Regions from separate parts of the Shewanella sp. DC2-4 genome, predicted to be linked through region 2. Evidence: predicted binding sites of a transcription regulator. Region 2 holds the regulator's gene; each other region holds the start of a gene.

Region 1 (9,832 bases), 1.0 Mb from region 2:
TGAGCGGTTCGCTGCAACAACCCCATTACGGTAGAAAGCATTACCATCAATGCATTGATATAACATCTGCGCTTTTTGTTGATTAATTTTTGCAATACTCGCAATGCCGCCAATGGACTTAAGCCAAGCAAAGACTTCAGCGGCGAGATACCAAGCAAAGGTTGGCGGTGTGTTGAACATAGAGTCATGCTCAACGGCTAAACGATAGTCCATGATGGACGACTGCGGTAAACTCGGCAGTTTTAACATGTCATCGCGCACTATCACTATCGACAGACCCGATGGACCTATGTTCTTTTGTGCGCCAGCGTAAATCAAACCGTAGCGGCTGACGTCGATTTCACGTGACATAATGGTTGACGATAAATCGGCAACAATTGGCCAAGGTGAGTCTAATTCATCAAAAATTTCGATACCATCTACTGTCTCATTAGGGCAGTAGTGAACATAGCGATAATCGGCATCGATTTTATGTAAATCAGGCAAGACAACCGCATTGAGTCCATTGTGTTTTTCAACAATATTCAAGCTATCAATCTGCGCTTCACCCACGAGCTTTTGTGCTTCGGCTAATGCGGCAGATGACCATTGACCACTGACTAAATACAGGGCTCGGCCATGATTACCTAAAAAATTATTCACAACAGCGGAGAACTGTCCACGACCACCGCCGTGCATAAATAGCACATGGTAATTTGTGGGGATCTGCATCAGTTCACGTAAATCGGACTCGGCTTGTTGTGTAAGCGCGATGAACTCTTTACTTCGGTGGCTGATTTCCATCACGGAAACGCCTTGGCCATTCCAATCAAGTAATTCCTGTTGTGCTTTTTTCATTACCGCTGCGGGTAACATTGCAGGTCCAGCACAGAAATTATAAATCGCGCTCACTGACACTCTCCTTAATCCCAACCATGATGTAGGTATTGATAAATACGAAACCATTCTATAACGAACAATGCTATCAACATCAATGCCATTAAAAAAACGAGCGTCCAATTGGACGCTCGTTAATATGACACTTAATTACTCTTCGTCTTGCTCATCATCAGCAAGCTCGTCTTCATCTTCGTCCAACTCTTCTTCGTCATCCAGCGCTTCTTCAAGCGCCTCGTCGGCTAATTCGCCTTCGACAATGACAGGAACAATCGGTAAACCGTTTTCATCCAGCTCGACTTCATCTTCTTCAGTTTGGATTTCGTCGATACGTTGTAGGCCGACCACTTTCTCGTCGCCCGCAGTACGGATAATCGTTACACCTTGAGTGTTACGGCCAATGATAGACACGCCGCTCGCAGGTGTACGCACTAAGGTACCTTTATCACTGATGAGCATCAGTTCGTCGTTAAGACCGACTTGAACAGCCCCAACAACAGCGCCGTTACGTTCGCTCACCTTGATTGAAACTACACCTTTAGTCGCACGGCTCTTCGCAGGATATTCAGACAGTTGCGTCCGTTTACCGTAACCGTTTTCAGTCACAGTCAGAATCGCGCCATCGCCTTTGGGTACGATAAGCGACACGACTTTCTGACCTTCTTCTAAACGAATACCACGAACGCCTGTTGCAGTACGGCCCATAGGACGTAAGGACAAGACTTCTTCGCCGGTTTCAGGATCGGTTTTCACTTCGCCTGTTTCAGAATCACGTACTTTCTCACCAAAGCGAACCACTTTACCTTCGTTCGAGAACAGCATGATTTCGTCATCACCGTTAGTGATATCGACACCGATCAGTTGGTCACCGTCTTTGAGGTTAACGGCGATAATGCCGTTTGCACGTGGGTTGCTATAAGCAGTTAGTGCGGTTTTCTTCACAGTACCGTGTGAGGTGGCCATGATGATGTACTTGTCAGCAGCGTATTCACGTACTGGCAGAATCGCAGTAATGCGCTCGCCATCGGATAACGGCAACAAGTTAACAATTGGACGACCACGGGCCGTACGGCTCGCTAATGGCAGTTGATACACTTTGAGCCAGTACATCTTACCAAAATCAGAGAAGCACAAAATGGTATCATGGGTATTGGCAACTAACAGCTTCTCGACGAAATCTTCGTCTTTCACTTTCGTCGCGGCTTTACCTTTACCGCCACGGCGCTGGGCTTGGTAATCGGTCAATGGTTGATACTTGGCATAACCTAAGTGCGACAGTGTTACCACAACGTCTTCTTCGTTGATCAAGTCTTCAAGACTCATATCGACTTCGTTGGCATTGATCACTGTACGGCGCGCATCACCATATTCTTCAAGGATTTGAACTAATTCTTCCTTGATCACTTCCATCAAACGCTCAGGACTGCGCAAAATAAACAGCAGACCCGCGATAAATTCGAGCAGTTCTTCGTATTCGGCGATGATCTTATCGTGCTCAAGACCGGTCAAACGGTGTAAACGCAGTTCCAGAATGGCCTGAGCTTGTTGCTCAGTCAGGAAGTATTGACCGTCACGAATACCGTATTGTGGCTCTAACCACTCTGGACGCGCGGCGTCATCGCCCGCTTTTTCCAGCATGCCTTGAACGTGGCCTAATTCCCAACCTTGCTCAACCAATTTCACTTTGGCATCCGCAGGCGTTGGTGAGGCTTTGATCAGTGCAATAATCGGGTCAATGTTAGCCAGTGCAACCGCCAGCGCTTCCAAAATATGGGCACGCTCACGGGCTTTACGCAGTTCGAATACGGTACGACGCGTCACCACTTCACGGCGATGCAGAATAAAACATTCGAGCATTTCTTTAAGGTTAAACAGTTTAGGTTGACCATTGGTCAGGGCCACCATGTTAATCCCGAAAGAGCACTGCATTTGCGTTTGAGCATAAAGGTTATTGAGTACAACCTCGCCCACTTCACCGCGCTTAATTTCGATAACGATACGCATACCGTCTTTATCAGACTCGTCGCGTAGACCGCTAATCCCTTCAAGCTTTTTATCTTTAACCAGCTCGGCAATCTTCTCGATTAAACGGGCTTTATTCACTTGATACGGGATTTCAGTGACGATAATGCGCTCACGGCCATTATCTTCGGTTTCCACATCTGCCAGAGCACGCATGATCGCGCGGCCACGGCCAGTTTTATAGGCATCAATAATGCCTTTGCGGCCATTGATAATCGCTGCAGTGGGGAAATCTGGACCTGGAATGTATTCCATCAACTGTTCAATCGACAGTGAGGGTTCTTCAATCAATGCCAAACAGCCTTTCACGACTTCCGTTAGGTTGTGTGGTGGGATGTTGGTTGCCATACCCACGGCAATACCCGATGAACCGTTAATTAACAGGTTAGGTACGCGTGTAGGTAATACAGCTGGGATCTGTTCTGTGCCGTCGTAGTTAGGGACGAAATCCACTGTCTCTTTTTCAAGATCGGCCAGTAATTGGTGCGCTAACTTATCCATACGGATTTCGGTATAACGCATTGCCGCCGCTGAGTCACCGTCGACCGAACCGAAGTTACCTTGGCCGTCTACTAAGGTGTAACGCAGTGAGAATGGCTGGGCCATACGGACGATAGTGTCATAAACAGCAGAATCACCATGGGGGTGATATTTACCGATGACGTCACCGACCACACGGGCAGATTTTTTGTAAGGCTTGTTCCAATCGTTCTTCAATTCACTCATGGCAAACAGAACGCGGCGATGAACCGGCTTTAAGCCGTCGCGCACGTCTGGTAATGCACGTCCCACGATAACGCTCATGGCGTAATCAAGGTACGAATTCTTTAGTTCGTCTTCGATATTAATTGGCGAAATAGATGATGCCAGATCAGTCATAAACTGCTCGTTCCCCTGAAAAATAGCTGACAACGTATAATCCGTATCATTGCCTAGCCCAAAAACGTGATTTGGCATTCTAACACAGTTATTTAATGTCGCCAGACCTATCATTATCGAATTGAGAGTCTGGTGGCTTAATAGATGAAAACACTGTCAATTTGGTCGTTTGTGCGATAAACAAGCGTTGAAATTCACGGCTTACGATGAGGAAAAATCGTCAAAGGGATAAAGTAAAAGGTCGATACGGAGCACAACAATTAACATAAAAGTAGATAACTGCTGAAAATTCACTCAACCACAAGGGCTTAGCTCAGTCGAGCACTTTGTTTATCAAACATAGTCGTTATAATAGCCGCACAATACAGCTTCTTCAGGTAATAGCATGCATCAGAATACCAATGTAGACCCACAGGAAATCGCAAAGTTTGAACGTATGGCCGAAACTTGGTGGGATCTCAACGGCGAATTTAAGCCGCTGCATCTATTAAACCCGCTGCGCTTAAACTATATCGATCAAACCGCTGGCGGTATTTTCGGGAAGAAAGTGCTCGATGTCGGCTGTGGTGGCGGCATTTTGTCTGAAAGCATGGCCCGCATCGGCGCCGAGGTTGATGGCTTAGATATGGGTGATGAGCCCTTAGAAGTCGCCCGCCTGCATGCCCTCGAAACGGGCGTGAGCATTAATTATGTAAAAAATACTGCCGAGGCCCACAGCCAAGATCATCAAGCCTATTACGATGTGGTGACCTGCATGGAAATGCTCGAACATGTACCCGATCCACAATCTGTGATCAAGGCTTGCTGTGACATGGTTAAACCCGGTGGTCATGTGTTTTTCTCCACCATCAACCGCAACATTAAATCCTACGTGCACACCATTTTAGGCGCGGAATATTTGCTAAAAATGCTACCAGTTGGCACCCACGAGCATAAAAAATTCATTAAGCCTTCAGAGCTGATTGAGCTAGTAGATAATACCGATCTTATCTGTACCGATGCCTTAGGGGTAAGCTACAACCCATTGACGGGCATTTTTAAGTACACGCCTAAGGTTGATGTGAATTACATGATAGCGACGCGTAAGGTTGATTAATATGAGTCTGGCACAGATCAAAGGCGTACTGTTCGATCTCGACGGCACCTTAGCCGATACCGCGCCGGATCTGGTGCAAGCCCTCAATTTAAGTCTTCAAGATGTCGGCATCGCCGCGCAGCCGTTAGCGGCCATGCGCTACGCCGCCTCCCACGGCAGTTTTGCCTTAGTCGATGCCGCGATTCCTGATGCGGCAGAAGATCTTCGGTCTCAAGTTCAGCAAGGGCTACTCGCCCACTATCAGCATATAAATGGCGATCACTGTGCGCTATTCACAGGCATAGCGGCATTACTCGACTGGCTCGAGTTAACTCAGCTGCCGTTTGGGGTGATCACCAACAAGCCTGCGCGCTTTACCCGTCCCTTATTGCGAAAACTGAATTTACACTTGCGTATGCCCGTTATCATTAGTGGCGATTCTACAAAACACCCAAAACCCCACACTGCACCTATGCTGTTAGGCGCACAACAGCTGAACTGTGCTCCAGAACACATTTTGTATCTTGGGGATGCCGAGCGAGATTTGCTCGCGGCCAAGGCTGCTGGCATGTTAGGCGGCGTGGCCCTATGGGGTTATCTGGGCGTGAACGACAAGCCGTTGCAATGGCCAGCGCACGCGCATTTTGCGAGCCCAACTGAGCTACATCAAGCACTAATCGAAGCATTGGCTTAACAACATCAACCAAAAACAGCGCCTACAATGCTCAAGACTAAGGCATCCAATACGTAACTTCACTGACGGACATCAGTGTGTCAGCATACTATTTATGACCCACGAAAAAAGTCAGGCGGATAAAAGATCGGCACTCGTGAGCGATCGCGATCTAAAGAAAAGATCGCCTAAAAATCCCCCATGAGTGTGACACGCTAACCTGAAATTGAGCTTCAAGGTTAGTCGTTACTAACGCAAAATTTTATCCTCACGTTATCCACAAGATGTCCCCTGAATTCAGACTTGCAAATAGGGGCAAACCTCACTATCTTGTATCCCATATAATTTAAAACACCATATCTTGTGTATAGGTAACAATCAGACACACTAGAAGCTCGCCGCTTAATTGACTCGTTTTTAACCAGTCAGCTGTATTTAAGGGACGATTATTGATTGTTTTACAAGGATACGTACGGTGATTTTGCTCACCTAAATACATATAAGAACCAAGGCCTATCTCCAAATGAATAGCACTATGACAGTCACAAAACGCTGTGGCGATCGTGAGAATATCGATCTCGAAAAAATACACCGCGTAATTACTTGGGCAGCCAAGGGATTAAAAAACGTTTCTGTTTCGGAAGTTGAACTTCGCTCGCACCTACAGTTTTTCGATGGCATCCCAACCGAAGCTATCCATGAAACCATTATCAAGGCTGCGGCGGATTTAATTTCTCCAGAATCACCGGACTATCAGTTCCTTGCTGCCCGTTTAGCGGTGTTTCATTTGCGTAAGAAGGCCTTCGGTCAGTTCGAGCCGCCCGCATTGTATGCTCACGTGACTAAGTTGGTTGAGCTAGGTAAATACGATCAACACATTTTAAGAGATTACACCCGCGAAGAGCTGGATGTGATGGATACCTATATCGACCATTGGCGCGATATGGATTTTTCCTACGCTGCGGTAAAACAGCTTGAAGGTAAATATTTAGTTCAAAACCGTGTGACCCACGAAATCTATGAAAGCGCGCAGTTCCTTTACATTTTGGTCGCGGCTTGCTTGTTTGCCCGTTATCCAAAAGAGACGCGCTTGAAATACGTTAAAGATTTCTATGACGCGGTATCAACTTTTAAACTGTCGCTGCCAACGCCAATTATGGCCGGTGTGCGCACCCCAACGCGTCAGTTTAGCTCTTGCGTACTGATCGAATGTGGTGACAGCTTAGATTCCATCAATGCGACCGCTTCGTCTATCGTGAAATACGTCAGCCAACGTGCGGGTATCGGTATTAACGCCGGTCGTATTCGCGCCTTAGGTAGCCCAATCCGTGGTGGTGAAGCCTTCCACACAGGTTGCTTACCTTTCTATAAGTATTTCCAAACCGCAGTGAAGTCGTGTTCTCAAGGCGGCGTGCGTGGCGGTGCTGCGACCCTGTTCTACCCTATTTGGCACTTAGAAGTCGAATCTCTGCTGGTATTGAAAAATAACCGCGGCGTCGAAGACAACCGTATCCGTCATTTAGACTACGGTGTGCAGTTGAACAAAGTGATGTATCAACGTCTGATCAAAGGCGAGAACATCAGTTTATTTAGCCCATCTGACGTACCTGGCTTGTACGATGCTTTCTTTGAAGATCAAAACGAATTCGAACGTTTATATGTGCAATATGAGCAAGACAGCAACATTCGTAAGAAAACAATAAAAGCAGTTGAGCTGTTTTCACTGATGATGCAAGAGCGTGCTTCAACGGGCCGTATCTACATTCAGAACGTGGATCACTGCAACACTCACAGCCCGTTCGATTCAAAAGTCGCGCCGATCAGACAGTCTAACCTGTGTCTTGAAATCGCCCTGCCGACTAAACCATTAAACAACATCGATGATCCAGAAGGTGAAATCGCGCTTTGTACGCTGTCAGCACTTAACTTAGGTTCTATCAAAGAGTTATCTGATATTGAGCCATTAGCCGACCTCGCCGTACGCGCACTGGATAATCTATTGGACTATCAAGATTACCCTATCAAAGCCGCGCAAATCGCCTCGATGAATCGCCGTACCTTAGGCATAGGCGTGATCAACTTCGCTAACTATTTAGCGAAAAACGGCATGAAGTATTCCGATGGTAGTGCGAACGCTTTAACCCACAGAACCTTCGAAGCGATTCAGTACTATTTACTGAAAGCCTCAATGAACTTAGCCAAAGAGCAAGGTGCGTGTCCGTTATTCCACGAGACCACTTACTCTCAAGGTATTTTGCCAATTGATACCTACAAACGTGATTTGGATAAAATTTGTGCCGAACCATTGCACTTAGACTGGGAATCACTGCGTAGCGATATCAAGCAATATGGCCTGCGTAACTCGACGCTGTCGGCATTAATGCCATCAGAAACCTCGTCGCAAATCTCCAATGCGACCAATGGTATTGAGCCACCACGTGGCCTTATCAGCGTGAAATCGAGCAAAGACGGTCAGCTAAAACAAGTGGTACCTGATTTCGATACACTGAAAGATAGCTATGAATTGCTGTGGAAAATGCCAAGCAACGACGGTTACTTACAGTTAGTGGGTATTATGCAGAAATTCGTTGACCAAGCGATTTCGGCTAACACTAACTACGATCCTTCACGTTTTGAAGGCCGTAAAGTACCCATGCAAACCCTGCTGAAAGATTTGCTCAATGCTTACAAGTTAGGTGTTAAAACGCTTTACTACCATAACACTCGCGATGGTGCGTCGGATTCACACGATGACATCACCAATTTAGAGAAAGAAGATGACGGTTGCGCCGGCGGCGCATGTAAAATCTAGTCTTTAACTTTAACGTTAACGGTTTTATAGGGATCCCTATTTAGTGGATCCCTATCCATTGGAAAAATAGCACCATGGCCTACTCTACCTTCTGTCAAACACCTAACGATGCCACCCGTGAACCTATGTTTTTAGGTCAATCGGTCAACGTGGCTCGTTACGATCAACAAAAATATGAAGTGTTCGAAAAACTGATAGAAAAGCAGTTATCTTTCTTTTGGCGCCCGGAAGAAGTAGACGTCAGTCGCGATAAGATTGACTACGGTGCATTGCCTGATCATGAAAAACACATCTTTATTTCGAATCTGAAATACCAAACCCTACTCGACTCGATTCAAGGCCGCTCGCCCAATGTGGCCTTTTTGCCGCTGGTGTCACTGCCTGAATTAGAAACCTGGATTGAGACTTGGTCTTTCTCTGAGACGATTCACTCGCGCTCATACACCCACATCATTCGCAATATTGTTAACGATCCTTCAGTGATCTTCGACGATATCGTCGTGAACAAAGAAATCTTAAGCCGTGCGACCGATATCGCCGCTTATTACGATCATTTGATCCAACTGACTCAGATATTCCATTTACTCGGTGCAGGAACCCATGTCATCGATGGCAAAGAAGTCATAGTAAACACCCGCACCCTGAAAAAAGCCTTGTACCTGTGCATGATGTCAGTCAACGCCCTAGAAGCCATTCGTTTCTATGTTAGCTTCGCCTGCTCATTTGCCTTTGCTGAACGTAAGCTCATGGAAGGTAACGCGAAAATTATTCGCTTAATCGCCCGTGATGAAGCCTTACACTTAAACAGCACTCAGCATATTTTAAGCATCATGCAAGGCGGTAAAGACGATCCAGAAATGGGTGAAATTGCTGCAGAATGCCAACAGGAAGCTTTCGATTTATTCTTCAAAGCCGCAGAGCAAGAAAAAGAATGGGCCAAATACCTGTTCAAAGACGGCTCTATGATAGGTTTGAATGAACAGATCCTGTGCCAATACGTTGAGTTTATTACTAATCAACGCATGAAGTCGGTGAATCTACCGCAACCATACCCAGAAATAACCAATCCATTACCTTGGATGAAAAACTGGTTAGAAAGCGATGCAGTGCAAGTTGCACCACAGGAAGTTGAAGTCTCTTCATACCTTGTCGGCCAAATCGACTCCGCGGTTGATGGTGATGAGTTCCTCGACTTCGATCTATAAGACACTTAAAAGTGACGTTACAAAATGGCATTAAAACAGTGACATCAAAAAAACGGCCACAAAACCTGTTTGCGAAGGCGCCAATCGTGCGCCTTCAAGGTCAACCTGTGTTGCTCTTTACCGAGCAACAAGGCACTTTGCTGCAAGCGCTCGAAGCCAAAAAAGTCAAAATCTTCTCAGAATGTCGTAACGGTTTCTGCGGAGCCTGCAAAACACGCGTCATCAGCGGAAAAGTCAGCTACTTAAACGAACCCTTAGCCGAACTCAAACATGATGAATGTTTGCCCTGC
Region 2 (9,832 bases):
ACGGCATCGAGGCGAGTCAGGGCATTTTTTGCCTCTGCTACCGCTTCTTCAATCGCTTCACGTACGGTTTGATTCGGATCGAGTTTAGGTTCCTGCGGCAGGTAACCGATTTTCAATCCCGGCATTGGGCGCGCTTCGCCTTCAATTTCGGTGTCGATACCCGCCATAATGCGCAGTAGTGTCGACTTACCTGAACCGTTGAGGCCGAGTACGCCAATTTTGGCGCCGGGGAAAAAGCTTAAAGAAATATCTTTAAGGATCTGCTTCTTAGGCGGAACAATTTTACCCACCCGCAGCATGCTGTAAACAAACTGAGCCATTTTTCTCTATCTTAAGTGACTAATGATGCGGCTAATTCTACTCGATTGCGCGCCGAACTCAACTCGACAATGAGCCAAGTTCAAGCACTCTCTGCAGGAATTTCATGTTTCAAATACTGGGATTGTGACCGCGTTCCGAGTAGAATACCGCGCAACCCTACCTATAAGAATTGGCAGCTGGAGTAAGCAATGCTGAAAAAAGATATGAATATCGCAGATTATGATCCGGAACTGTTTAACGCAATTCAGAATGAAACTCTGCGTCAAGAAGAGCATATTGAGCTGATTGCTTCTGAAAACTACACCAGTCCACGCGTGATGGAAGCGCAAGGTTCACAGTTAACCAATAAGTACGCTGAAGGCTATCCAGGCAAGCGTTACTACGGTGGTTGTGAGTATGTGGACGTAGTTGAAACCTTAGCGATTGAACGTGCTAAACAACTGTTTGGCGCAACTTACGCTAACGTACAACCTCATTCAGGTTCACAGGCAAACAGCGCGGTTTACATGGCATTGTTAAAGCCTGGCGATACCGTACTGGGCATGAACTTAGCTCATGGTGGTCACTTGACCCACGGTTCACCGGTTAACTTCTCTGGCAAACTGTACAACATCATTCCTTATGGTATCGACGAGTCTGGCAAAATTGACTACGACGAGATGGAACGTATTGCCTTAGAACACAAGCCTAAGATGATGATCGGCGGTTTCTCTGCCTACTCAGGTATCGTTGATTGGGCAAAAATGCGTGAAATCGCAGACAAAATCGGTGCTTATTTATTTGTCGATATGGCACACGTTGCCGGTCTTATTGCTGCGGGCGTTTATCCAAACCCAGTTCCACACGCACATGTTGTGACATCTACGACCCACAAAACCTTAGCGGGTCCTCGTGGTGGCGTGATCCTGTCAGCTGCTGACGATGAAGACTTGTATAAGAAGTTGAACTCTGCGGTATTCCCTGGTGGTCAAGGTGGTCCATTGATGCACGTTATCGCCGGTAAAGCGGTGGCGTTCAAAGAAGCCCTAGAGCCAGAATTTAAAGTTTACCAACAGCAAGTGGTTAACAACGCTAAAGCTATGGTTGAAGTGTTCCTTGAGCGCGGTTACAAAATCGTCTCTGGCGGAACCAGCAACCACTTAATGCTAGTTGACCTGATTGGTCGTGACTTAACGGGTAAAGAAGCCGATGCCGCCTTAGGTAGCGCTAACATTACTGTGAACAAAAACTCAGTGCCAAACGACCCTCGTTCACCCTTTGTGACCTCAGGTGTGCGTATCGGTACGCCAGCCATTACGCGCCGCGGCTTTAAAGAAGCGGAATCGAAAGAGCTGACTGGCTGGATTTGTGACATCCTTGATGATGCAAGCAATCCTGCTGTGATTGAGCGTGTTAAAGGCCAAGTATTGGCACTTTGCGCACGTTTCCCTGTTTACGGCTAATTTGCCTATGCATCTACGTTTAGTAGATGAATGGCCGAGATTGACCGCCGACTGACTTGATACCTGTCACATCAGGTACTTAGCATCAGGCACTTAACATTAGGTTGTTAAGCTCAGGTAGTTAACCTCAGCCCATAAATAGGATAAAATCCCATGGCCGCATCTTGCGGCCATTTTTATTGGTAAAATCTTAGGCTTAAATCCATTGCGTTTGACTGAGATTTAACAGGTAAACCCATTAACGCTTTACGACCATTCACTGGCAGGAGGCTCAATGCATTGTCCATTTTGTAGCGCGACAGATACTAAAGTCATCGATTCCCGATTAGTGGCAGAAGGCCACCAAGTGCGCCGTCGCCGAGAATGCACCGAATGTCATGAAAGATTTACCACCTTCGAAGGCGCCGAATTAGTCATGCCTAGGGTGATTAAGCGCGATGGTTCACGCCAACCCTTCGATGAAGAAAAACTCCAAGGTGGCATGTTACGCGCCGTTGAAAAACGCCCCGTATCTATGGATGAAATCGAGCAAGCACTCAGCAAAATCAAGTCTACTCTGCGCGCCACTGGCGAGCGGGAAGTGCCGTCAGAAATGGTGGGTAACTTAATGATGGAGCAATTGATGAGCCTAGATAAAGTCGCCTACATACGTTTCGCTTCTGTGTACCGCGCCTTCGAAGACGTGTCTGAATTTGGCGAAGCCATCGCCAAGCTACAAAAGTAGTTATTCGATTTTTGTGGCTAGTCTATCGGTGTTTGGTTGCGCTAGCTTTAAAAGAGGCTTTTGATTAATAGCTTCTGCAAGACAGGTTTTAAAAACAGATTTGCAAGACTGGTGAAAGCCGAAACCTTTAACAACAGGGTTGAACATGAGCTTGAACATAAGTTGGTCCGTACTCGATACCCAAATGATGAGCCGCGCGATTCAATTGGCGCACAAAGGCTTTTACACCACTAGACCCAATCCCAGTGTGGGCTGCGTTATCGTTAAAGATAACCAAATCATTGGTGAAGGTTATCATCAAAAAGCGGGTGAGCCCCACGCCGAAGTGCATGCGCTACGTATGGCTGGCGAACGCGCCCGCGGCGCAACGGCCTATGTCACTTTAGAGCCCTGCAGCCATTATGGCCGCACGCCGCCCTGCGCCTTGGCGCTGATCAATATTGGCGTTAAACGTGTGGTGGTCGCGGTGGAAGATCCTAATCCGCAAGTAGGTGGTCGTGGCATTCAAATGCTGCGTGACGCCGGTATTGAAGTGGATGTGGGATTACATCGCGATGAAGCCTATGCCTTGAATTTAGGCTTTATGAAGCGGATGGAATCGGGTTTACCCAGAGTTACAGTAAAATTGGCTGCGAGTCTCGATGGTAAAACCGCGCTGTCTAACGGTGTGTCTAAATGGATAACCGGTCCAGAATCTCGTCGCGACGTGCAGCGATTACGTTTACGTTCTTGTGCACTGGTCACGGGAATTGAAACCATACTGGCGGACGATCCCTCACTCAATGTGCGTTATCAGGAACTTGGCAGCTTAAAAGACAGTGTAACCGAGGCGCAATTACTGCAGCCATTAAGAGTGATACTTGACAGTCGCGCCCGTTTGCCGTTATCGGCCGCCTGCTTGGCTATCGTATCGCCCATACTCTTGGTCTCGACCGTGGCTTATTCCGCAGAGTTTCAAGCACAATTGCCCTCCCATGTGAGTTGCCTCGTGTTACCTGCAATTGCAGGTCGCGTCTCATTGCCTGAACTATTAAGCTATTTAGGCCAAAGCTGTAATCACGTGCTGGTGGAAGCGGGTGCAACCTTAGCGGGCGCATTTTTAGCGCAGGGGCTGGCCGATGAGTTAGTGCTATATCAAGCGATGAAAATCCTCGGTGGGCATGGGCGTAATCTGCTGCAATTGCCCGATTATCAAACCATGGCACACATTCCTGCACTCACGTTGGTCGATGAGCGCAAAATAGGGCCAGATACCCGTTTAATCTTGAGCGTTAAGCTTGATACTTCTTTATTTAATTAAGTGAGTTAACCATGTTTACTGGGATTATTGAAGCCGTTGGCACCCTGCGCAAACTGGAGCGTAAAGGCGATGATATTCGTCTTACCGTGGCGAGCGGCAAACTGGATTTAAACGATGTACGTCTAGGCGACAGTATTGCTACCAACGGTGTGTGCTTAACGGTTGTGCAGCAATTAGCCGACAGTTATGTGGCTGATGTCTCTGCCGAAACCGTGAGTCTAACCGGCTTTGCTCACTACAAAGTGGGCACTAAGGTGAATCTTGAAAAGGCCGTCACCCCAACCACACGCTTAGGCGGCCACATGGTCAGTGGCCATGTGGACGGTATGGCAACGGTTGAGCAACGCTTAGTGCGTGGTCAAGCCATTGAATTTTGGTTAGCCGCACCCGTAGAGCTTGGGCGTTATATTGCCCATAAAGGTTCCATCACCATTGATGGTGTGAGTCTGACGGTTAACGAAGTGGACGGCAGTCGATTCCGCTTGACCATAGTGCCGCATACCGCAGGGGAAACCACGTTAATCGACCTGCAAGCGGGCGATAAGGTGAATATCGAAGTGGATTTAATCGCCCGTTATCTTGAACGTTTGATGAATTATGATGGCAAAGACAGCAAGAGCGGTGGCGTCACCATGGAAATGTTAGCCCGTGCCGGCTTTGTGCGTTAGTGCACAGGAGCAGATTATTTAACTTAAGCTTATCGGCAGCTTAGGTTATTTAGGTATAGAATTTCATAATAACAGCAAAATCATAAGGTCCTACAATGGCGCTGCACAGTATAGAAGAGATCATCGAAGATATTCGTCAAGGCAAAATGGTTATTTTGATGGATGACGAAGACAGAGAAAACGAAGGTGATTTGATCATGGCGGCCGAAATGGTCACGCCAGAAGCGATTAACTTTATGGCGAAATATGGCCGTGGACTTATTTGCCAGACCATGACTAAAGCCCGTTGCCAGCAGTTAAACTTGCCTTTAATGGTGACGAATAATAACGCCCAGTTCTCGACTAACTTTACGGTTTCTATTGAAGCGGCGGAAGGTGTGACTACCGGTATTTCGGCCCACGATCGCGCTGTAACGGTGAAAGCGGCTGTGGCTAAAGAGGCTAAAGCGTCTGATTTAGTGCAACCAGGGCATATCTTCCCGTTAATGGCACAGGACGGCGGCGTATTAACCCGCGCAGGCCACACTGAAGCTGGCTGTGATTTAGCCCGTCTTGCGGGACTTGAGCCATCGGGCGTTATCGTTGAAATTTTGAACGAAGACGGCACTATGGCACGTCGCCCAGATTTGGAGATTTTCTCCGAGTTGCATGGCATCAAAATCGGCACTATCGCGGCTTTAATCGAGTATCGCAACACCAAAGAAACCACGGTTGTGCGTGAAGCTAAATGCAAATTACCGACCCGTTTCGGTGAGTTCGACATGGTGACCTTCAGAGACACTATCGACAATCAACTGCACTTTGCCTTAGTCAAAGGTGAGGTGAAAGAAGATTGTTTGGTGCGCGTGCATTTGCAAAATACCTTCAACGATTTACTCCACTCAGAGCGCGATCAGCAACGCAGCTGGCCACTCGAAAAGGCGATGGAGCGTATTTCTGCAGAAGGTGGTGTATTGGTTTTACTCGGGAATCAAGAACATCCCTGTGAAATCCTTTCTAAGGTGAAAGCCTTTGAAGCTGAAGATCAAGGCCAAGCGCCTGCTTCTGCAAAATGGCAGGGGACGTCGCGCCGTGTGGGTGTTGGCTCGCAAATTCTCGCCAGCCTTGGCGTGACTAAGATGCGCCTGCTCAGCTCGCCTAAACGCTACCACTCACTTTCAGGCTTTGGCCTTGAAGTGACTGAGTATGTGGCGGACTGAAACCCAAAGTTACACTGAAGTAAAATTAACAATTTCTGATAATTTGCATAGGGCTCTGGGCAATTGGCTGTGATATCATGTCGCCACTTTTCGCCCCGAGCTGGGTGCTTTAGCTAAATTAGGTAAGATAATGAACGTAGTTCAAGGTAATATCGAAGCGAAAAATGCCAAAGTTGCGATTGTAATTTCGCGTTTCAACAGCTTTTTAGTTGAGAGCTTGCTTGAAGGTGCACTTGACACGCTGAAACGTTTTGGCCAAGTCAGCGACGACAATATCACTGTTGTCCGTGTACCAGGTGCGGTTGAGTTGCCGCTAGCTGCGCGTCGCGTAGCTGCCAGTGGTAAATTCGACGGTATTATCGCATTAGGTGCGGTGATCCGTGGTGGTACTCCTCATTTTGATTTTGTTGCAGGCGAATGTAATAAAGGTCTAGCTCAAGTTGCTTTAGAATTTGATCTGCCTGTTGCTTTCGGTGTTTTGACCACTGATACCATTGAACAAGCGATTGAACGTTCAGGTACCAAAGCGGGTAACAAAGGCGGCGAAGCTGCTCTAAGCCTGCTTGAAATGGTCAATGTTCTGCAAGAACTTGAACAACAGTTGTTATAGTAGGAAAAATAATGAAGCCTTCTGAGCGCCGCAAGGCCCGCCGTTTAGCCGTTCAAGCCATCTATTCATGGCAACTAAGCGGGAATAATATTGCCGATGTCGAGCATGAGTTTTTAACTGAACAAAGTCTCGACGGTGTTGATGTAGCTTATTTTCGTGAGCTATTTTCAGGCGTTGCAACGAAGAAAACCCAATTGGATGAGCTGATCATCCCGCATCTGGAACGCCCGATTGATGAAGTGTCTCCAGTAGAGAAAGCCATAGTTCGTTTAGCGACCTATGAGCTGACTTTCCGTAAAGATGTGCCATACAAGGTCGCGATTAACGAAGCGATTGAGTTGGCAAAAGCTTTCGGTGCGGACGAGAGTCATAAGTTTGTGAACGGACTGCTCGACAAACTGGTTGCACGCAAGTAATAAAGACAAACGGTATCTTAGGATACCGTTTTTCATTGCTAACAAAGGTGGCCGATGTAAGTCGTGCCAAACTGTACAGTGAAAGAATTCCAATTAATTGAATGTTATTTTAGCAACCGCGGCCCCACTCGCCGTGATGTGAAGCTTGGCATCGGTGACGATTGCGCTTTAGTGCAACCCGCAGAAAACAAGTCGATCGCTATCTCCTGTGACACCTTAGTCGAAAATGTCCATTTCTTCCCCGATATGCCTCCCGCTGCCTTAGGTTACAAAGCTTTAGCGGTAAATTTATCTGATCTGGCTGCCATGGGCGCTGAACCCGCGTGGATGACGCTTGCCTTAACGCTACCCGAAGTCGATGAGACTTGGCTCAGTGGTTTTAGTGAAGGCTTGTTTGAAGCGGCCGATTACTATGGCATCGCCTTAATTGGCGGCGATACGACTCGTGGTCCACGGGCGATTAGCATCACAGTGCACGGCCAAGTCCCACAGGGTAAGGCACTCACGCGTCATGGTGCTAAAGCGGGTGATTGGATTTATGTCACGGGCACGCTCGGAGATTCGGCCTTAGGTCTGGATATCATTCGCGGCGCGCAACAGGCTAGAGCCGAGCATAAAGAATTCCTGATCAATCGCCATTATCGTCCAACACCAAGAGTCTTAGCGGGCCAAGCTTTACGTTCGCTTGCCTCCAGTGCTATCGACCTTTCCGACGGGTTTATCTCGGATATCGGTCATGTGCTTAAGGCTTCGGCAGTTGGTGCGGTTGTCGATGTTAATTGCATCCCGCTTTCACGGGCGATGCAAGATACCGTCAGCGAGGAGCATGCCTTAGGTTATGCGCTTACGGGGGGCGAAGATTATGAACTGCTGTTCACCGTTCCTGAAGCGCAAAAAGGTGCGCTTGAGACAGCGTTGAGCCATGCAGGAGCAAAGTTTGTTCGCGTTGGACAAATTTGTGCAGGCAGTAAGCTCAAGTTGCTACTCAATGGTGAGCCGTTTACACCACCGTATCACGGTTTCGAGCACTTTTAAGCGAAGAGCATGTTAATGAAATGGTTGTCAAAGGATCAGGTGCTAACGCGCCTGTCATTAAAAAATCCTGTCCACTTTTTGGCACTCGGTTTTGGTAGCGGACTCGCCGCTAAAGCGCCTGGTACTTTCGGTACCTTAGCAGCCATTCCCCTCTATTTATTGATGGCGCCATTACCGCTCACTTGGTATATCGGCTTAACCTTATTGAGCGCATTTGCGGGATTTTATATCTGCGGTAAAGCCGCTCAAGATATGGGGGTACACGATCACGGTGCGATTGTGTGGGATGAAGTGGTTGGGCTACTGATCACTATGATAGCGGCACCAGCAGGTTGGGGTTGGTTGTTAGTCGGCTTTGGTCTATTTCGCTTTTTCGACATCATCAAACCTTGGCCTATTCGATGGCTCGATGCCAAAGTTCATGGTGGTTTTGGCATTATGATTGACGATGTGTTAGCGGGCGTGTTTTCGTTTATTTGTCTGCAAGGGCTAGTCTGGTGTTTTAGCTAACATTATCGCTAACCCGACATGTTAGTTAGCATGGCCAACAACTAACCCTTAGTTTTTGATATAGCCCCTTAGCTTGTGATATAGAGTGTGTAGATTCAAGCGTTTAGCGACCTCATTCGTTATCTGATCCATACTACTATTGCAGCAGTTCCCTTGCGTTCGCGAGGGTATTGCTGGTGATAGTATCGCCACCTAACAGTCTTGCAAGCTCTTGGATACGCTGCTCACGATCGAGCGATTTCATTGTGGTCTCAGTACTGCCTGCCTTATTAAATTTATCGACAAACATGTGTTGATGACCATTGCCCGCAACTTGCGGCAAGTGAGTCACGCACAGTACTTGGGTCGATTCCCCTAAGCTGCGTAACATGCGGCCCACTACTGCTGCGGTGGGGCCGGAAATCCCGACATCCACCTCATCGAAAATTAATGTCGGTGTGGCAACTTTCTTCGCGGTAATCACTTGGATCCCTAGCCCTATCCGTGAGAGCTCACCGCCAGACGCGACTTTCGAAATCGGTTGCAAAGGTTGGCCAGGGTTAGTGGTTACCATAAATTCGATATTGTCACTGCCATTGGCTGACATTTGCTCGGGGTGGAAATTGACTTCGATCGTAAATTTACCCTTAGGCATATTCAGTTCGTGGATTGACTGAGTCACCAGTTTGTCGAGTTCTTTAGCATAGCGGGCTCGGCTTTGGCTGAGCTTTTGCGCATTGCTAAGATAAGCGGCTCTACTTGCCTCGACTTGAAGCTGAATTTCTTCAAGTTTACTTTCATCACTGTCTAAGGTGCTTAGCTCAGCCTTTAATGCTAAATGATGCTCGGCCAGTTTATTCGGGCTAACATGATGCTTACGCGCCAGTTGCATGGCTTTTGATAGCCGTTCTTCTAAATAGGCAAAATGGGTCGGATCGAGTTCAAGCTTACTCAAATAGTGCTGCAATTCGCCGGCACTTTCTTGCACTTGGATTAAGGCATCATTGAGCATAGTGTTGATATTGCTTAATGCAGGATCGTAGCTTTGCAGATCTTCGGCGAGGGAAACGACTCGATTGAGCAGCGACTCTATATTGTTCTCTTCGCCCTCTGTGAGTAACTCTAAGCTCGCCTGACAGGTATCAATCAACTCAGTGCCATTGGCCAGACGTTTGTGCTCTTGCTCAATCTCATCGAACTCATCAACTTTAAGATCAAACTCATCGAGTTCTTCTACTTGATATTGTACTAATTGCTTACGGGCAATACGTTCATGCTGGGAGGCTTCGAGTTGCTTTAGATCGGCCTCAATTTGCTTGCAGCGTTGAAAGCTAGCGGCAACCGTATCGATAAGCAATCTGTGGTTGGCATAACTGTCGAGCAGGGTGAGTTGATGTTCACTTTTTAACATTGCATGGTGGGCATGTTGGCCGTGAATACCAATAAGCAACTGACCCAGTAATTTTAGCTGCGTCAGCGGCACTGGATTACCATTGATGTAGGCGCGTGAACGGCCATCGCTACCAATAGTCCGACGTAGAATGCACTCATCATCGAGTTCAAGATCGTTATCTTCTAACCAACGTTTTGCCAGTGGAATATCATCCAAGGAAAAGCGGGCGCTGACC
Region 3 (9,832 bases), 1.7 Mb from region 2:
CCATAAGATTGCCCATAGAAAGCCCTGAAACATCAAATATGGATAACCGCACGTGATCACTTGTTTAATTGTCGATGATGAGCTGTTTGCTCGTGAAGAATTAGCTGACCTTTTAGGGCAAGAACACGACATCCAAATCGTCGGTCAATGCGCCAATGCTATTGAGGCATTACAGAGCATAACCAAAGAAAAACCTCAGTTAATCTTTCTTGATATCCAAATGCCACGCATTTCGGGCATGGAACTTATTGCAATGCTCGACCCCGATGACATGCCGAAAATCGTGTTTGTCACCGCATACGACGAGTTTGCCGTCAAAGCCTTCGACAATCATGCCTTCGATTATTTACTCAAACCCATAGATGCCGACAGACTCAGTAAAACCCTCACTCGTGTGCGTAAAAATCTAACGCCTCAGGCTATGGACTCCATTACCCCAAAGAGTCTTGAACATATTCCCTGCTACAGCGGCAATAAACTCAAAGTCATTGCAATCCAAGATGTGGAATATGTGTTCAGTGACTTAAGCGGCATCCATGTGGCCAGCACGAAAGGCAAAGTCCATACCCAGTTGACCTTGAAAGTGTTCGAAGAAAAAACCCCACTGGTGCGCTGCCATCGGCAGTATTTAATTTCACCTAAGGCGATTGCTGAAATTGAGCTGTTAGATACTGGGGCTGAAGTCACCACTCATTTAGGCGATAAAGTCCCCGTATCACGCCGCTATCTTAAAAGCCTTAAACAGCTATTTGGCTTTCAATAAACACAATCCAAAAGTCATCTTAGCGATGTATTTTTAGCCATAAGATAGCCAACAACACTCACCGTTAACATAAAATGGTAACCACTTAAGCTCGCCTATTGCCGCTCACACTGCATTTTCGACCACTCATTGAGATTACAAAGTTTTATATCAACAACTTGTTTACACTCGCCAGAACTCAAATGGGGAGATAACAAAAATGATGTGGTTCCTACTCTGTGTCGGTCTACTGATCGGCGGCTACTTTATCTACGGCGCCTTTGTCGAGAAAGTCTTCGGCATTAACGCTAATCGTCAAACACCCGCTTTCAGTCAAACTGATGGCGTCGACTTTGTGCCTATGTCTAAAGGCAAAGTCTATCTAATTCAATTATTAAACATTGCAGGCGTAGGCCCAATCTTTGGTCCTATCTTAGGTGCACTCTATGGTCCTGCAGCCATGTTGTGGATTGTGGTTGGCTGTATCTTTGCAGGTGCAGTACATGACTACTTCTCCGGTATGTTGTCAGTGCGCAATGGCGGTCAATCCGTGCCAAACCTTGCGGGTAAGTATTTAGGTAAGAGCGCCAAACACTTCATGAACGTGTTTGCTATTGTGCTGTTACTGCTAGTCGGTGTGGTCTTTATCTCTGCGCCTGCTGGCTTACTTGGCAAGCTTACCGGTTGGGATGTCAGTATCTTCGTTGGTATAATCTTCGTCTATTACCTGATTGCAACTGTGGTACCTGTCGATAAAATTATCGGTCGTCTGTACCCCTTCTTTGGCGCTTTATTGTTCTTCATGTCGTTTGGTTTAGCTTTCGCAATTATGCTATCAAGCGAGCATACCTTACTGCCTAACGTACAAGCGGGCGATTTCTTCCAAAACTTAAATCCGAACGACATGCCACTTTGGCCTGCCCTATTCATCACTATTGCCTGTGGCGCGGTATCGGGTTTCCATGCTACTCAATCACCGTTAATGGCCCGCTGCGTTGAAAACGAGACGAATGGTCGCTTCGTCTTCTTTGGCGCCATGATAGGCGAAGGCATAATCGCATTGCTTTGGTGTGCCATCGCGTTGTCTTACTTTGGCGGAGTAGAAGGGTTGAGTGCGGGTATGTCAGGTAACCCTGCCAACGTCGTCTATGAGGCCTCTACCGGTCTGTTAGGCGCTATCGGTGGCTTTATGGCTATCCTAGGGGTGATTATTCTGCCGATTACCTCAGGCGATACGGCTTTCCGCTCTGCACGTTTGATTCTGGCTGAATTTTTCAAGATGCCACAAATCTCACTACCAAAGCGCTTAGTGTTAGCTCTCCCACTGTTTGTTATCGGCGGCATATTGACCCAAGTGGACTTTGGTGTGATTTGGCGCTACTTCGGTGTAGCAAACCAAGCCACTGCAGTATTAATGCTGTGGACGGCTTCGGCTTACCTGCTACGACATAACAAACTACATTGGATTGCGACAATTCCAGCGATGTTTATGACCACTGTGGTAATCACCTTCCTACTGAACTCGTCAACCTTAGGCGCAGGTTTACCTATGACGGTATCAACCATAGCGGGCATAGTCACAACCTTAGTGATTACAGCACTCTTGATTGTGAAAACCAAAGGTAAAGGCGAAATTGATTTACCGGTTGAAACTGAGCTTAAAGAGCCAGTCAAAGACTAGTCAAACAGTCCAAATGACCAACCTAAAACAGGCGCTTTATTGCGCCTGTTTTGATCATACTGCTCCACCAATAACAGCTATCACAGGTTTAAGCTAGCAAGGTATTCAAGCTTGACTCGATACCATTCCACACTGTATCAGGCATACAAAACTGCTATACTCCCGCCATAGCACATTGCAACATGCATAATATGAATCAATCGAATAACCCGCTCCACGGCATTAAACTGGAAACGATCATCACTTATTTAGTCGAGAAATACGGCTGGGAAGAATTAGGGGAAAGAATTAATATCCGCTGTTTTACCCACGATCCCAGCATCAAATCCTGTTTACGTTTTTTGAGAAAAACAGAGTGGGCGCGGGATAAAGTCGAATATCTTTATTTAAGAGCCAACAAATTACCCTTGCCTCCACCTAAAGCGGAAGCGAGTCAAACCGCTAAGAAGCCTGCGGCAAAAATTGCGACGAAGAAAACCAATCAAACTCCCCCTGACAAGTCAGCTAAAAGCGATAAACCTAACACAGATGACAAAGTAAATAGCCATATTTGGGGTAACAGTTAATCTTCGCCCTCTGCAGCCATAAAACGTGAACAGTCCTCACTTGAGGGCTGTATTGTCATCAGCAATATCGCGCTTTTTGCCAAATAAGCCAAAAATTAGCTTCAGTTTTCCAATTAATGGCCGATAGCGATTTGAGTATCAACACAGTTTGCATCTAATGGAGTATGGAATGAGCATTAATGGAATAAACAGTGCCACAATCGGCTCAACTTTCACTCCGGTATCGGGCGCATATATCGCAGCAACTCCTGCCACAACAAAAACGGCGACTAATGAATCGACAGCAGATGCGCAGGATACTCAAGACACAGTCTCCATTTCTTCAGCCGGCCGCGCCGCATTGTCCGCAGATGTAGGTGCCCCTTTAAGAGACAATGCTGCAGCCAAAAAAGATGGAACAGAAAATGATGCGTCAGAAGAGCCCATGACGTTAATCGACCAACAAATCCAGAAAATAAAAGAGCAGATCAAAGCACTACAAAAAATGCTGGCCAAACTTAAAGGAGATGACTCTGAGGTTGCGGAGCAACAGCGTAAGTTAATCCAAGAACAAATAATGCAGCTAAGTAGTCAAATAGCGACCTTAACTGATAAGAAGATGCGCGACGCGCAAAAGTCAGCTTAGACAAGATAACTTACCAATAGTCTTTGTAATACAGCCCGTAATGGATGATAACCTAGATAGGAAAGCTAAACATTAAACGCCAAACATTGAGCCCATCGCCACGACGATAACTGAATCCGATGCGATCAACACTCAATAATTCACCGCCTAACGGCTTAGAAAAGGCAAGGGAGAAGCCTGCCTCATAGCTGCCAGAAACAATAGTATCTTGCTCTATCTCGCTAATAAATCTAAGTTCATTGAAATACCAATAGCCTACAGCAAAGATCCTTGGTTGCACCTGCAGATCCCACCATTGCCAGCGTGGTGCTAACCCTAAATCAACACCTGTTTGTAGTACTGCAAATTGATCCGAAAACCTACCATAGTGCTCGCTGTACCCAGCAAAGCGTAATCTCGATACCCACACAGCATCCTGCCCTGCTAAGGTAAAGTCATACAAGCTACTGATCCCTGAGGCGATAATAGCAACGTTATCGTTTTTATCGAAGTTAGTGCCAAAACCGATATCTAAATACCCTTCCATTCGAGTATTTTCGCTCGCCTGCCAATGATGCTCAAAACCTGGGGTAACCGTCATAGTACCTATCGACGACGGTAACTCGCCTTCAGTGATATCTTTGGCTAAATAATCAAAAAAGCCAAAGGAGATAGGTAAACGTAACCAAGTTTGGCTACCGCTATCTTTCTTCAAATCAAAAGTTAACGGAATACTAACGACGGTCGCATTTTGGTTTGCAGCGCGGTAAACGCCAGTGCCAAGATAACTACCAAAGGCGTAAACAGAATTTGGATTAGCACTAGTTTCTATCAGATTACTACCATTAGCATTACTATTAGATGCATGATTGATAGAAAAGCCGGAATCATCCGCTTGAGATGCAGATATGAATGTATTTGTAGCGGAAATACTATCGGCAAAGGTGGTAGAAATAACGCTCAGTAATGCCAAGCACATTAGCGACAAGCTTAATAGCAACCGACTGAAACAATGGCTCAATTGACTTAAACCTTCCTCATTTTTAACTCAATCGGTCGACTCATCATGATGACAAAACTACTTATTTTCATCCATAAAATGATATTCAGACATCATGTGTCCAAGCTCAGTGGATTTAGTTTTTAAGTACGCTTCGTTATAACGATTTTTACCAACTTGCAGCGGTACGCGCTCAACCACTTCGATGCCAAACTCCTTCATCGCTTTCACTTTACGCGGATTATTGGTCATCAAACGCACATGCTTCACCCTTATCTGTTCCAGCATAGGCTTGATCATGTCGTATTTACGCATATCCGCTTCGAAACCGAGTTGCTCATTGGCTTCAACCGTGTTGGCGCCTTTATCTTGCAGCTCATAGGCGCGAATTTTATTCAGCAAACCAATGCCACGGCCTTCTTGGCGTAAATAGAGGATAAAGCCACTGCCCGTTTCCGCAATATTTTGCATGGCAGCTTGTAACTGAAAACCACAGTCACAACGCAAGCTAAATAAAGCATCGCCGGTTAAACACTCGGAATGAATACGGCCCAACACAGGTTCATCCGCACTGAGTGTACCGAATGTGAGCGCAACATGCTCTTTACCTGATTCGGTATCTTCAAAACCATGCATGGCAAACACGCCCCAAGGAGTGGGTAACTTTGACGTCGCGACATATTTTATCGACATACTTAACCTTAACGACAACTCTCATTCCATGAGACGAATAAGATCCCTAGAAACAAAACGAGGATTAGGCACTTAGCCAACTAAGCGCACTATTCTAAAGTGTTTTCGAACAATCCAGAAATACTTTAGTGTTTTAATCAACTAAACCAAACATGAATGTCTTTTCGATGGGCAGCACGAAGGAATGGATTAAAACGAAGCAGTGCATTAAATACAAGGAGCACAAACACGCGATCGACACTCGATCCCGTGCCAGTGACATCCTATCCCACATTAAAATTTTGCGGGAGCGTATCCAGTCACTTCCGTTAGCCCCATTTCACGGCCGATAGCCGTCATAGGGTGGATTACCACAAGCCCTTTGACAGACTTTTTCAGTTTGCCCATGTCCGCTTGTTCCGCTTTTGTCAAAGCACGATGGAAAGGCAAACCTTTGATATCTGACCCTTGCTTATTCAATAAGCGGGTTTGTTGCCCTTTCACACTGCCGATTTGCTTAGTGACCGCAGCGATTTCGCGTTTGAACTGGGCAATAATGACGTCATCGCCTCTTTGTTCAGCCGCAGCAAGTTTACGACGAAATTTATCTAATTTATCGTTAAGCTGCTGCAGTTCTTGCTTTAAATTCATTCTGTTACCTTAAATTACCTAAGTTAGCCACAGTAAAATCTTAGCCTGATTATGCTAGCGTCTGTGTCAAGGTCTGAGATTATAGCAGCAAGTTACAGATCCTCGTTACCGCTTTTATAACAAACGAATGATCTGATTGCTGCTACCGCGAAAGACAAGACTCGGATCGGCAAGACTTTGTTCAAATTTTCCGTCCACCAGCACATCAATATAGGCCAACACGGCGCGCTGTTCATCACTCAACTCATCGAGCACATAACCTGTCCAAAGCCAAATATCCTTCCCCTTACACTCAGCCTTGACTCGTTTGACGAGCGTCAAAATGGCACTGAGATTAACAGGCAATAAAGGATCGCCGCCCGAAAGCGATAAACCACGGCGCACAATCCGCTGATCATTAAGATCGGCAATAATCCTATCTTCCATCGTCCTATCAAACACATGCCCAGAACGGGGATCCCAAGTACTTTGATTGTAACAACCGCGGCACTGGTGCTCACAGCCAGAGACAAATAAGGTCGCACGCGTACCTGGGCCATTGACCACATCGTTAGGGAAATACTGATGGTAATTCATTGATGGTTACTCACAGTGCATTTCATCTTTTAACATTGGTACTTATCCCATGGCACCATTGATGCCACGGAATAAGTCTAACAGGCAGAATAAGGTAATAGTGTTACAAGTGTTTGATCCTGCGTTTTACTTCTTCTTGCTTGCCATAATTAAAAGGCCGCGCATCAGGACTGCCTAAGTAACCGCACACACGGCGCGTCACAGAAACCCGACTAGGTTCATGATTGCCACACTTAGGGCAAGTGAACCCTTTACTGGTACAACTAAATTCGCCGGTAAAGCCACAGTCATAGCATTCATCAATTGGTGTGTTAGTGCCATAGTAAGGCACGCGGCTGTAGCTATAATCCCAGACGTTTTCCAGCGCTTCGAGGTTATGCTGCATATTGGGATATTCGCCATAACAAATAAAGCCGCCGTTCGCGATAGCGGGATATGGCTGTTCAAAATCAATTTTATCGTAAGGGTTAACACTTTTTTCCACATCGAGGTGAAAACTATTGGTGTAATAGCCCTTATCTGTCACCCCTGTGACTAGCCCAAATTGCTTCGCATCCAGTTTACAAAAACGGCTGCAAAGACTCTCACTTGGCGTGCTATACAGACTAAAGCCATAACCTGTTTCGGCCTTCCACGCATCGGTAGCCGCTTTAAGATAAGCTACAATAGCAACGGCTTTTTCCCTTAATTGTGCATCATCAAAGACATGAGTTTGGGTGCCATAGAGTGCATTCATGGTTTCATGCAGTCCAATGTAACCGAGTGAAATCGACGCGCGGCCATTTTTAAAGATTTGCGCCACATCATCATCTGCCCGTAAACGTACACCACAGGCGCCTTCCATATAGAGGATAGGTGCCACGCGAGCTTTAACACCGTTCAGTCGCTCAATACGGGTATCCAGCGCTTTACGGGCTAATACTAATCTGTCATCTAAAATGCGATAAAACTCAGTCTCATCGCCATTGGCTTCTAAGGCAATCCGCGGCAGGTTTAAACTGACCACTCCCAAATTATTGCGCCCTTCATGCACAAGCTCGCCATTTTCTTCATAGGTGCCTAAAAAGCTACGGCAGCCCATTGGGGTTTTAAATGAACCGGTAACTTTCTCGACTTGCTCGTAGTTGAGGATGTCGGGATACATGCGCATTGTTGCGCATTTGAGCGCCATCTGTTTTACATCGTAATTGCAATCGCCCGCTTTATGATTAATACCATCGCGAATCGCAAACACTAGCTTAGGGAATACTGCAGTCTTGCGATTTTTACCCAATCCCGCCATCCGCACTTTGAGCATAGATTGCTGAATTAAGCGTGATTCCCACGACGTACCTAAACCAAACCCAAAGGTCACGAACGGTGTTTGGCCATTGGCAGTGTGTAAGGTATTGACCTCATATTCCAAAGACTGGAATGCATCGTGACATTCTTTTTCAGTTTGCGCCGTGGCAAAGGCTTTGGCGTCGGTAATCTTCCAATTCAGGGCAATTTGGTAATGCTTGTCGTAGCTCTTAGCGACAAATGGCGCTAACACTTCATCGATACGGTTGATAGTAGTTCCGCCATAGATATGACTCGCCACTTGGGCAATGATCTGCGCGGTCACCGCTGTCGCTGTTGAAATAGACTTAGGGGTTTCAATTTCGGCATTACCCATTTTAAAGCCGTGGGTCAACATGCCAGCTAAATCAATCAACATGCAGTTAAACATCGGGAAAAACGGAGAGTAATCTAGGTCGTGGTAATGGATCTCGCCCGCTTCATGGGCAGCGACTACATCCTTTGGCAAAATATGACTCTTGGCGTAATGTTTGGCGACTATGCCCGCGAGTAAGTCCCGCTGAGTAGGAATGACTTTTGAATCTTTATTAGCATTTTCATTGAGTAAAGCCGCATTGCTTTGCTCAACTAAACCACGGATTTCGAGGTTGAGTTTACTGGTCGCTTCACGGCACACATCTCTGTCGTGGCGGTATTCGATATACACCCGCGCCAGGGACTTGTACGGCCCTTCCATCAGTAAATTCTCAACCGCATCTTGTAGATGGTGGATATCAACTTCAGCTAATGGCGCGACGCTTTGACTGATACACGCTGCCACTGTCGCTGCATAGTCGCCATCCTCTATTCCAACTGAGTTTGCAGCGGCATTCACTGCATCCCTTATCCTTGTTTCATCAAAAGGTGTGCGGCAACCATCACGCTTAATTACGACTGGCATTGTTCAGTTCCTCTCCATCTTGCCTAAAAATTAATACTACATCTAGTGATTTTAAAAGCATAAAGCACAATATGTAGAGCATTAGGCTACAATGACGGTAAGGAGTCCATGATCCAGATCATAGTTTTTAGGATGAAATAAAAGAACAAACAAGAACTGCAGCTAGGCCCAATTATCTGAAAATTGCGCCTTGACCTGCTGGTTAAACCCAGCTAGTTGAATGCGTGACAATTTGTGTTTATCACGCACTATGGATGTGAATTAACGTTTAGCAAGCGCAAGATAACTACTGAGTTGGCCCGATGCAGATTGATGTGCCCCCATAGATGAAGCAAGTTGCATCATAGATTTTAGCCCCTGCCACTGCTGCTTTTGAGCATCCGTAAGCGGAGGTTCAGAATTCAAATAATCCGTCAATTGGCTAAGGACTTTCGTGGCCTTCTGGGCTAGCACCGGCGACTGAGCATCATCCATATTGGTTAAGACGTTCTTAGCATCTACTAAGGTATTGATAAGAGGATTATTAGGTGATTTTTTAGCTAATGACTTGATTTCATCATCTAAAAAATCTTGCAACGATTGTTTAGTCGGCGTTGTTGTGCTCGGCACTGTAATACCGTTTTTCGATAAACGCTCGAGTTGCACATCCGATAAAATGCCATCTTTTTGTAAGCGCGACACCAATGCGGGAATATCGGCGACGCCAAATTGACCATCGGCAAAAAAATCCTTCGCCATCGATTGAATTTTCTGTGCGCGTTGCGCCCGTGGCGACAGCGCTATCTCATCGGTTTTACCTTTATCGGGTTTGGTAGCATCCGTCTGCGTTTTATTCGTTTCTGTCGTAGTATCGGTTTTAGCCGTGCTCGTCTTTTGGCTATTGGCACCATAGGCATCGGCGATACTGGCACTGCTGCGATTAAGATTAAAGGCATTTAAAATAGAATTCATCGTCAAAAATTCGGCGTCTAAGACTCAATGACGGTTTTAAAGCAAAAACTAAGCCAATCAAGTATTAATCAGTGCAACCCCTGAGTTAATAGCATCACTATGCATAAACCAACTTATATCTAGGACTGTATATCTTCGATCAAGGCAAGACATTGCCGCCTTAGTAAA

Evidence for each region. The regulator NrdR, encoded in region 2, represses ribonucleotide reductase genes. The targets are predictions, from matches to a motif close to AAACACNANATNTNGTGTTT.
Region 1: nrdA (class 1a ribonucleoside-diphosphate reductase subunit alpha) is a predicted target of NrdR. The motif match lies at 5,875-5,894, and genes of this name have one in related genera.
Region 3: nrdD (anaerobic ribonucleoside-triphosphate reductase) is a predicted target of NrdR. The motif match lies at 8,776-8,795, and genes of this name have one in related genera.

What each region holds. Positions count from the first base shown of each region.
Region 1 is NZ_JABRVR010000002.1:1,876,426-1,886,257, reverse strand. Features, by position in the region: gene serC (3-phosphoserine/phosphohydroxythreonine transaminase) at 1-891, opposite strand, end outside; gene gyrA (DNA gyrase subunit A) at 1,027-3,777, opposite strand; gene ubiG (bifunctional 2-polyprenyl-6-hydroxyphenol methylase/3-demethylubiquinol 3-O-methyltransferase UbiG) at 4,163-4,873, shown strand; gene HQQ92_RS08965 (HAD family hydrolase) at 4,875-5,546, shown strand; gene nrdA (class 1a ribonucleoside-diphosphate reductase subunit alpha) at 6,049-8,337, shown strand; gene nrdB (class Ia ribonucleoside-diphosphate reductase subunit beta) at 8,412-9,542, shown strand; gene yfaE (class I ribonucleotide reductase maintenance protein YfaE) at 9,581-9,832, shown strand, end outside.
Region 2 is NZ_JABRVR010000002.1:864,094-873,925, forward strand. Features, by position in the region: gene ettA (energy-dependent translational throttle protein EttA) at 1-320, opposite strand, end outside; gene glyA (serine hydroxymethyltransferase) at 510-1,763, shown strand; gene nrdR (transcriptional regulator NrdR) at 2,038-2,487, shown strand; gene ribD (bifunctional diaminohydroxyphosphoribosylaminopyrimidine deaminase/5-amino-6-(5-phosphoribosylamino)uracil reductase RibD) at 2,633-3,787, shown strand; gene HQQ92_RS04475 (riboflavin synthase) at 3,799-4,455, shown strand; gene ribBA (bifunctional 3,4-dihydroxy-2-butanone-4-phosphate synthase/GTP cyclohydrolase II) at 4,551-5,654, shown strand; gene ribE (6,7-dimethyl-8-ribityllumazine synthase) at 5,785-6,264, shown strand; gene nusB (transcription antitermination factor NusB) at 6,276-6,680, shown strand; gene thiL (thiamine-phosphate kinase) at 6,759-7,715, shown strand; gene HQQ92_RS04500 (phosphatidylglycerophosphatase A) at 7,731-8,225, shown strand; gene recN (DNA repair protein RecN) at 8,362-9,832, opposite strand, start outside.
Region 3 is NZ_JABRVR010000002.1:2,516,500-2,526,331, forward strand. Features, by position in the region: gene HQQ92_RS11875 (sensor histidine kinase) at 1-56, shown strand, start outside; gene btsR (two-component system response regulator BtsR) at 53-763, shown strand; gene HQQ92_RS11885 (carbon starvation protein A) at 963-2,423, shown strand; gene HQQ92_RS11890 (VF530 family DNA-binding protein) at 2,606-2,989, shown strand; gene HQQ92_RS11895 (FlxA-like family protein) at 3,159-3,614, shown strand; gene HQQ92_RS11900 (hypothetical protein) at 3,667-4,614, opposite strand; gene ribA (GTP cyclohydrolase II) at 4,672-5,286, opposite strand; gene HQQ92_RS11910 (YibL family ribosome-associated protein) at 5,560-5,916, opposite strand; gene nrdG (anaerobic ribonucleoside-triphosphate reductase-activating protein) at 6,031-6,492, opposite strand; gene nrdD (anaerobic ribonucleoside-triphosphate reductase) at 6,596-8,713, opposite strand; gene HQQ92_RS11925 (hypothetical protein) at 8,975-9,664, opposite strand; gene HQQ92_RS11930 (MarR family winged helix-turn-helix transcriptional regulator) at 9,784-9,832, opposite strand, start outside.